2 regions of the Devosia sp. WQ 349K1 genome follow, and region 2 is predicted to be linked to the other one. Evidence: predicted binding sites of a transcription regulator. Region 2 holds the regulator's gene; the other holds the start of a gene.

Region 1 (4,414 bases), on a different contig from region 2:
CCGGAGGCGACGATGATGATCGCACCGATGATCATGGTGATCGTCGGTACATCTGAAAAGAGTAGATAACCGATAATGATCGTCAGGAGGAGTGAGACATATTCGAACGGTGCAATAACCGACATGTCTGCGTAACGGTAGCAGGATGTCAGGAGTAGCTGCCCTAACCCACCAAAAAATCCTGCACCAATCAGAAGTGCCGCCAACTCAGGCGTTGGCATGACCCAGCCAAAGGGCAAGGTGACGAGGCTCAGGACGCTCGCGCTGACAAAGAAATAGGTCACGATGGTTTCAGTGCGTTCGGTTTGAACGAGTTTTCGCACCTGCAACATGGCAAAAGCGGAAAGAATTGCCGCTCCCAAGGCCGCTAACGCGCCGATTGTCTCGGCAGAATCAGCGCCGGACTGGCCGCTGAAGATGGTCAGGCGTGGCCACAGAATGATCACCACTCCCACAAGACCGATAATCACCGTCGTCCAGCGGAAGATATAGACGCGCTCGTGCAGCAGAATGGCCGAGAGGATGACAATGACCAGCGGGGAGGCATAGCCTATGGCCGTGGCCTCTGGCAGGGGCAGCCGGGTCAGCGCGAAAAAGCCAAGCGCCATCGAACACACGCCGATGAGCCCGCGCAACACATGCCCAAAAGGGCGCGATGTTTTGAAAGCAGTGGAGAGCCGGCCCCGCAGCGCAAGAAACGCGAGGACCGGCACGAGTGCGAAAAAGCTACGGAAGAACACCATTTCCCCGGCGGGGATGGTGTCAGCGGCTTTCAACATGGTCGCCATGACCACGAAGCAGCATACGGACAGGATTTTAAGGAAAATGCCTCGGAGAGGTCCGGCTACGCCGCCTAATTCGGCGGTGCTGGAATTTCGAGGCGAGAGATCCACATTATCTCCTGTCGGCGGGCTTACTTGCCAGCCGCTTCCAGCTTTTCCTTAGCAATACGGGCAGTTGCGAAAGCCTTGTGCTCAGGACCGACGGCAGAGCCAGTCTTGAGGGCCTTGCCTTCCGCATCCTGGACTTCCCAGTGCCAGTTGGTGTTTGCGCCAACGCCGCCGACGCGGCGCAGTTTGATCTGAAGTGTCGATTGTTCGCTCATATGCGTCTTATGGCCTTGAATGATTGGAAGGGAAAGAGGGGGAGTTGGGCATTTCCATGATCTGGTGCCACGAAATGCGGATTTGCCTGTGCCAGTAGCCGTATCCTAGCCCCCTGTCACCTGAATAGAGATGCGATTGCCGCCAAAGGTGATCAAATCGCGTAGCTCAGCGTAATCACCCTCGGCATAGGGGTAGTACCAAGCCAAATCTTCGCCATCGGCGGTGAGCGTCTTTATATTGTAGTAATGCGCTTCGCCGAGCCCATCCTCCTGCCGCTTGGTATCAGAGGCTTCCAAAATGGAGGGGTGAACATCCTCGATGGGGAAGTAGTAGCGCGTCTCACGCCCCGGCTGTTCGAGCTTTAGCGCTTTGGAAGTGCTCGCGATTTCGTCGCCGTCAAAAAAGATATGAACGCGGTTTGAGACGGGACTTATGGTCCGGCCCTGTGGGTTGAGTGTGGACATGGGGCTATCCTTATTTTCCACGTTTGTCATGACGCTCTAACGCACGAGAAAAAACTTAGGTTCACGTCCCTTGACTCCACTTGGAGGGCGTTCCTATATCCAGTGCAGCGATGTTAGCACTCAGATGTAGCGAGTGCTAACAGTGCACAAAATTGCATTCAGAAATGATGCCAAGAGGATATTACCATGGGCTTTCGTCCCCTGCATGACCGCGTAGTCGTCCGTCGCGTTGACAGTGAAGAAAAGACCAAGGGCGGGATCATCATTCCAGATACCGCCAAGGAAAAGCCGTCTGAAGGTATCGTCGTTGCTGTGGGCCCAGGTGCTCGCGACGACGCTGGCAAGACCGTTGCCCTCGACGTAAAGGCAGGCGATCGCGTGCTTTTCGGCAAGTGGAGCGGCACCGAAGTTAAGGTCGACGGCGAAGACCTGATCATCATGAAGGAAAGCGACATCATGGGCGTGATCGAGGCTTAATTGCCTCTCCGCTTTTGACTGTCTCTCCCATTAATTAGAATTCTTAAGGAGCCACACCATGGCCGCTAAAGAAGTAAAGTTCTCCGCCGAAGCTCGCGAAAAGATGCTCCGTGGCGTCAACATTCTCGCTAACGCTGTTAAGGTCACTCTCGGTCCAAAGGGCCGTAACGTTGTGATCGAAAAGTCCTTCGGCGCTCCACGCATCACCAAGGACGGTGTGTCGGTTGCTAAGGAAATCGAACTTGAAGACAAGTTCGAAAACCTCGGCGCACAGCTGCTGCGTTCGGTCGCTTCCAAGACCAATGACGTTGCTGGCGACGGCACCACCACTGCAACCGTTCTCGGCCAGGCAATCGTTGTCGAAGGCGTGAAGGCTGTTGCTGCTGGCTTCAACCCAATGGACCTCAAGCGCGGTATCGACATGGCAGTTGCCGAAGTCGTCGCTTCGCTCAAGGCATCGTCCAAGAAGATCACTTCCTCTTCGGAAGTTGCTCAGGTCGGCACGATCTCGGCTAACGGTGAATCGTCCATCGGCGACATGATCGCTGAAGCGATGCAGAAGGTTGGTAACGAAGGCGTTATCACAGTCGAAGAAGCCAAGACCGCTGAAACCGAACTCGATGTCGTTGAAGGCATGCAGTTCGACCGTGGCTACCTCTCGCCATACTTCGTGACCAACGCAGAAAAGATGACTGCGGTTCTCGAAGATCCAGTGATCCTGCTGCACGAAAAGAAGCTCTCGAACCTGCAGGCTATCCTGCCGATCCTCGAAAGCGTTGTTCAGTCCCAGCGTCCACTGCTGATCATTGCAGAAGACATCGAAGGCGAAGCACTCGCGACCCTCGTTGTGAACCGTCTGCGTGGCGGCCTCAAGGTTGCAGCTGTTAAGGCTCCTGGCTTCGGCGATCGTCGTAAGGCAATGCTCGAAGACATCGCGATCCTGACCGGCGGTCAGGTCATCTCGGAAGACCTCGGCATCAAGCTCGAAAACGTGACCATCGACATGCTCGGCACTGCCAAGCGCGTTGAAATCACCAAGGAAAACACCACCATCGTTGATGGTGCTGGTACCCAGGAAGACATCCAGGGTCGCGTTGGCCAGATCAAGGCGCAGATCGAAGAAACCACTTCGGACTACGACCGTGAAAAGCTGCAGGAACGTCTTGCTAAGCTTGCTGGTGGCGTTGCTGTCATCCGCGTCGGCGGCTCGACCGAAGTTGAAGTTAAGGAACGCAAGGACCGCGTTGACGACGCTCTGAACGCAACCCGCGCTGCGGTTGAAGAAGGCATCGTACCAGGCGGCGGCGTTGCTCTGCTGCGCGCTTCGAACTCGATCACCGTTAAGGGTGCGAATGCTGACCAGGAAGCTGGTATCGCTATCGTTCGTCGCGCTCTTCAGGCTCCAGTTCGCACCATTGCGAACAATGCTGGCGCTGAAGGTTCGGTTGTTGTTGCTCGTATCCTCGAAAACAACGCAGTATCGTTCGGCTACAACGCTGCGACCGACGAATACGGCGATCTGGTTGCCCTCGGCGTTATCGACCCAGTTAAGGTCGTTCGCACCGCGCTCCAGGACGCAGCTTCGGTTGCATCGCTCCTGATCACCACCGAGGCGATCATCGTTGAAGCCCCTAAGGCTGACGCTCCGGCAATGCCAGGCGGCGGCGGCATGGGCGGCATGGGCGGCATGGACTTCTAGTAGTCCACACGCTCCGACCAACCGGTCTAAAGCTAAACGGGAAAGGCGTCGTGGAAACACGGCGCCTTTTCTTTTGAGTGATTGAGACGGGACGACCTAGCGCGTGTAGAATGCGCTCACACAAGGACCCATACATATGCGACCACCAAGACGCGCCAGCGCCCTCGATACGGCTGAAGCGGCCTTCAAGGCGGCGACCAGCAAGCCAAGCACAGACGCTCCAGCAGCGCGTGTTCACGCGCCACCCGAAGGCAAAGAGCTGGTGAGCCTAAAGCTCGACCGGGCTGTGTTGGAATATTTTCAGGATGACGGCCCCGGCTGGCAGGACCGTATCAACGCTGCACTGCGCACGGCTGCCGGCCTTGATTAAGGCCAGAACAGCAGTTTTACGGCCATCGCAATTGAGACCACGACGACCAAGGGGCGGATCAGCGTTGCGCCGAACCTAATGCCGGTGCGCGCGCCAACATAGCCCCCAATGATCTGGCCAAGGGCCATAGCAATGGCGAACGGCCAGACCACATGGCCCTGCGGAATGAAGATCACGAGAGCTGCAAGGTTTGACGTGCAGTTGAGGATTTTGGTGTGGCCTGTGGCGCGGGTGAGGCCGAGGCCGAACAAGACAACAAAGCCAATCGAGAAGAACGAACCTGTACCGGGTCCAAAAA
Region 2 (4,414 bases):
TCAACGAATTGGGCAAAGGCCCGCGCACGATGGGAAAGACCAGTTTGACCGGGCGACCAAGAATGCTTCACCTCAGGCGCCATTTCACCAAAAGTGATGTCGTGGCCATCGGGCATGAACATCGGGTCATAGCCATGACCGACATCGCCGCGTGGCGGCCAGATCAACGTCCCTTCGCACTTGCCAACAAAAAGCATATCGCGGCCATCAGGATGGGCGAGACAAAGCGTGGCATTAAACGAGCCACGACGCTGGCCGGGAGAGCCCGCGCCAGCGGCCTGCAAGGCATCTTCCACGCGCTTCATGGCACGGTTGAAATCGCGCGGCACACCAGCCCAATCGGCAGTGTAGACACCCGGATCGCCATTGAGCGCGTCGACGCAAAGGCCGCTGTCGTCGGACAGAGCCAACATATCGGCGCCCGTCGCTGCAGCATGGGCCTTAGTGCGCGCGTTTTCGGCAAAGGTGGTGCCGGTTTCTTCTGGCTCCGGGAGGCCCAAATCGCCCGCCGAGACCAGAACCAAACCGAAGGGCTCAAACAATTCGCGGAATTCTTTGAGCTTGCCCGCGTTATGGGTCGCGATGCAAAGACGATCACCGGGGCGAAGACGAGGGATGGTCATTTCTTTGTACCTTCGAGTGCGCGGACGATGTCATTCCATACGCGAGAATTGTGAGCGGAAAAATGGCGTTCGCCATTGGGCCGCGCCGCCTGCTCAGGGCGAGCAGGACGGTCAGCAAGACGAAACGGTAGCTTCTTCCGCAACCAGTGCATTATTGACCCAGAACTGCGCGCTGCTGCGCGGAAAGTTCGGTAATGCCCTTTTCGGCCAGACCCATGAGGGCTTCCAGCTCCGAGCGGTCGAACGGGGCGCCTTCAGCAGTGCCCTGAATTTCGACAAACTTGCCCGAACCGGTCATGACGAAGTTGGCATCCGTTTCCGCTTCAACGTCTTCGAGATAGTCGAGATCGAGAACCGGGGTGCCGCGATAAATGCCGCAAGAAACCGCTGCGATACTGTCCTTGAGAACCTTGCCCTTGGTCAGCTTGCGCTCTTCCATCCAGGCGATGGCATCAACCAGTGCCACATAAGCGCCCGAGATGGCTGCGGTACGAGTGCCGCCATCGGCTTCAAGCACGTCACAATCGAGAGTGATCTGAGCTTCGCCGAGCGCCGCCAAATCTACAACAGCGCGGAGCGAGCGACCGATGAGACGCTGGATTTCCTGGGTGCGGCCCGTCTGCTTGCCGGCTGTGGCTTCACGACGATTGCGCGAACCGGTGGCGCGGGGGAGCATGCCGTATTCAGCCGTGACCCAGCCCTGACCCTTGCCACGCAGCCAACCCGGAACGCTGGTTTCAACCGAAGCAGTGCACAAAACTTTGGTGTTGCCGAAGGTTACAAGGCACGAGCCTTCTGCTTTCATGGAGACCTTACGTTCAAAGGTCACCGTACGCATATCTGAAGGCTGTCGACCGGAGGGGCGCATATTTTGTCCGCTAGAAAATGGTGTTAACCGCCTCTTAACCTCCAACGGCCCCACTCACAAGCTGCGGCAGCTTGGCGCTTGGGGAGGAAGCGCTTAAATGAGAGTACAGGGTTAAAGCGAAAGATTTAGCATAAAAGCCATGACCAGACCGGCAGAAGACTTCCTTAGCGTGCTCAACACGCGCTCCCAGGAGATTTTTCGGACCCTCGTCGAGCGCTATCTCGACACCGGTGTGCCCGTGGGGTCGCGTGATCTTAGCCGACTTTTGCAGGTGGAGCTTTCCCCCGCTTCTGTCAGAAATGTGATGGCAGACCTTGAAGACCTCGGTCTTATTGCGGCGCCACACACCTCCGCTGGCCGTGCGCCAACCCAGCAAGGCCTGCGCTTTTTCGTCGACTCGATGCTCGAAGTGGGCGCGGTGGATGAAGATGAGCGCGGCCGGATAGCCCGCCAGATGGAACACACTGCCGGGCGCGGGCAGGTCGAGGACATGCTGACTGAAGCCTCCTCGCTCCTCTCAGGCCTTAGCCATGGCGCTGGCGTGGTTATTGCCACCAAGGCCGATATGGTGCTGCGGCATATTGAATTTGTGCGCCTCGATAATTCACGGGCTATGGCCATCATGGTCGGCGAAGATGGGCAGGTCGAAAACCGTATCCTTGAATTGCCACCCGGCTACGCCGCTAGCTCCTTGCAGCAGGCGGGCAATTATCTCTCCAACTACATTGTCGGGCGCACTTTGGCGGAAGCCAAAAAGCTGCTCAATGAGCGACGCGATGAACAACGCGCCGAATTGGACGAGCTCACACAAAAACTCGTCGACGCTGGCATTGCGACCCTGTCCACCCCTGCGTCGGGCAATGCTCCCACGGTGATCGTTCGCGGCCGCGCCAATCTCATCAATGACACCATGGCCAGCGACGAGTTGGCACGGATGCGGCAATTGTTCGATGAGCTGGAAAGCAAGGACGGATTGCTCGATCTCCTGGGCGATGCGGAGCGCGGGCAGGGTGTCCGTATTTTCATCGGCTCAGAGAATAAGCTCTTCTCCCTCTCCGGCTCTTCGGTGATTCTCTCGCCCTATAAGGATGCCAATGATCGGATCGTTGGCGTCTTGGGCGTTATCGGGCCAACGCGATTGAACTATGCACGCATTGTCCCCGTTGTGGACTACACGGCCAACGTCATTTCCGCGATGATTGCGCGTAAGCGCGCAGCGCGGTGAGTGAGAGCTTGAATTACCGTCTCGCTTGACCGATATGCGGGACAGAAAGTTTTAACGAACGGAAGAAGACACAATGAGCGACGAAAACGCCGCCCAGGGCGAAAATCCGGAAGTCGAGATCCCGACCACCGAAACCGCTCCAGAAGTCGATCCCGTTGAGGCATTGCAGGCGGAAAACGCCGACCTCAAGGACCGCGTTCTGCGTACCATTGCGGAAATGGAAAACCTGCGTAAGCGCACGGAGCGCGAAGTCGCTGACACCCGCACCTACGCCATTGCTGGATTTGCTCGCGATATGCTGAGCGCCACCGACGCGCTGTCGCGCGCGCTGCTGGTCATCCCAGCCGATGTCCGTGAGAGCGCTGAAGGTTCACTCAAGAGCCTGATCGAAGGCATTGAGCTGGCTGAACGCGAAACCAACCGTCTTCTTGCCAAGCATGGCGTCAAGCCGATTGAAGCCGCTGGCCAGAAGTTCGATCCGCATAAGCATCAGGCGATGTTCGAAGTGCCGAACCCAGCCGTTCCAGAAGGCACCATTGTGCAGGTCGTTCAGGAAGGCTTTGCCATTGGCGAGCGCGTCCTGCGCCCGGCCATGGTTGGTGTTGCCAAGGGCGGTCCAGCTGCTGAAGCAGGCGACGCGATTGACAAGAACGCTTAAGCGCTCTGTCTTCACACTCGAAAGGGCGCCATGGGGTGCCCTTTTTTATGTATCCAGGGAACGGACTATCAATGACACCGGCACTGCGTGAAAAAGCCATCGCGGTGTGTACCGCCAAGATCGCACTAAAGGGCGAGGGCGTTGGCCTCTCGTTTTATGCGTTTTTCGCCAACCGCAATGACACGCCTGATCTGCTGATGGAAATGGCGACGTGGTGGATAAAAACCCACCGCCTTGATCATTTTGTCAAAGCGACCACGATCAAGGCGATGCTCATTGCCGAACGATAATCAGCTTAGTTTCACGTGAATCCTTAGCTGAGTAGCTCAGCAGACGTAATCCGCGTCACGCCCGCTTCTTCCAAATCAGCCCAAGCCTTTTCAAGCGAACCATTGGCATCAATGGCGCGGGTGGCGTCTTCGATAACAAAAGTCTCAAACCCGCCAGCGGCAGAATCAATAGCCGTCCAGGCCACGCAAAAATCGGTGGCGAGGCCAACGACAAAAACCCGACCCAAATTGCGTTCGCCGAGATAGCTGGCGAGACCGGTCAGCGTTGTGCGATCCGCTTCCTGAAAGCCCGAATAGCTATCGATGGCGCGATTAAAGCCTTTGCGGATAATCATTTGCGCGTGTGGGATGTCGAGATCAGCCGAAATTTCGGCGCCGCGCGTGCCCCATACGCAGTGGTCCGGCCACAAGACCTGTGTTCCATAATCCAGATCTACTGTTTCAAACGGCGACTTGCCCACATGCTGGCTGGCAAAGGAAATATGATCGGCAGGGTGCCAGTCTTGGGTCAGCACGACATTGGCAAACTTCTTGGCCAAGGCGTTGACCACTGGAATGATCGCATCGCCATCGGCAACGGCGAGACTGCCACCGGGCAGAAAATCATATTGCACATCGACAACGACCAGAACGTCGTCGGATTTGATTTCAAAGCTCATGCCTTGCCCCTTACCCATTCGGCGCGGATAAGACCGCGCACGGAATTGCCGAGATAGATTGCATCAGCCGTTTCGAGATCCGCAAGGGTCA

The links. Region 2 encodes HrcA, which represses chaperone genes, less so after heat shock. Its sites were predicted from a motif close to GTTAGCACTCNCNNNNNGNGAGTGCTAAC; they were not measured.
Positions count from the first base shown of each region.
Region 1: the regulator HrcA is predicted to act here: its motif matches at 1,683-1,711, upstream of groES (co-chaperone GroES).

Region 1 covers NZ_JAENGO010000003.1:553,671-558,084, forward strand. The annotation lists gene JHL21_RS08750 (DMT family transporter) at 1-893, opposite strand, end outside; gene JHL21_RS08755 (hypothetical protein) at 914-1,105, opposite strand; gene JHL21_RS08760 (DUF427 domain-containing protein) at 1,211-1,570, opposite strand; gene groES (co-chaperone GroES) at 1,757-2,047, shown strand; gene groL (chaperonin GroEL) at 2,106-3,746, shown strand; gene JHL21_RS08775 (BrnA antitoxin family protein) at 3,883-4,116, shown strand; gene JHL21_RS08780 (TSUP family transporter) at 4,113-4,414, opposite strand, start outside.
Region 2 covers NZ_JAENGO010000005.1:80,155-84,568, reverse strand. The annotation lists gene JHL21_RS11085 (non-canonical purine NTP pyrophosphatase) at 1-623, opposite strand, end outside; gene rph (ribonuclease PH) at 775-1,491, opposite strand; gene hrcA (heat-inducible transcriptional repressor HrcA) at 1,631-2,716, shown strand; gene grpE (nucleotide exchange factor GrpE) at 2,790-3,374, shown strand; gene JHL21_RS11065 (DUF6500 family protein) at 3,446-3,664, shown strand; gene pncA (bifunctional nicotinamidase/pyrazinamidase) at 3,688-4,323, opposite strand; gene pabB (aminodeoxychorismate synthase component I) at 4,320-4,414, opposite strand, start outside.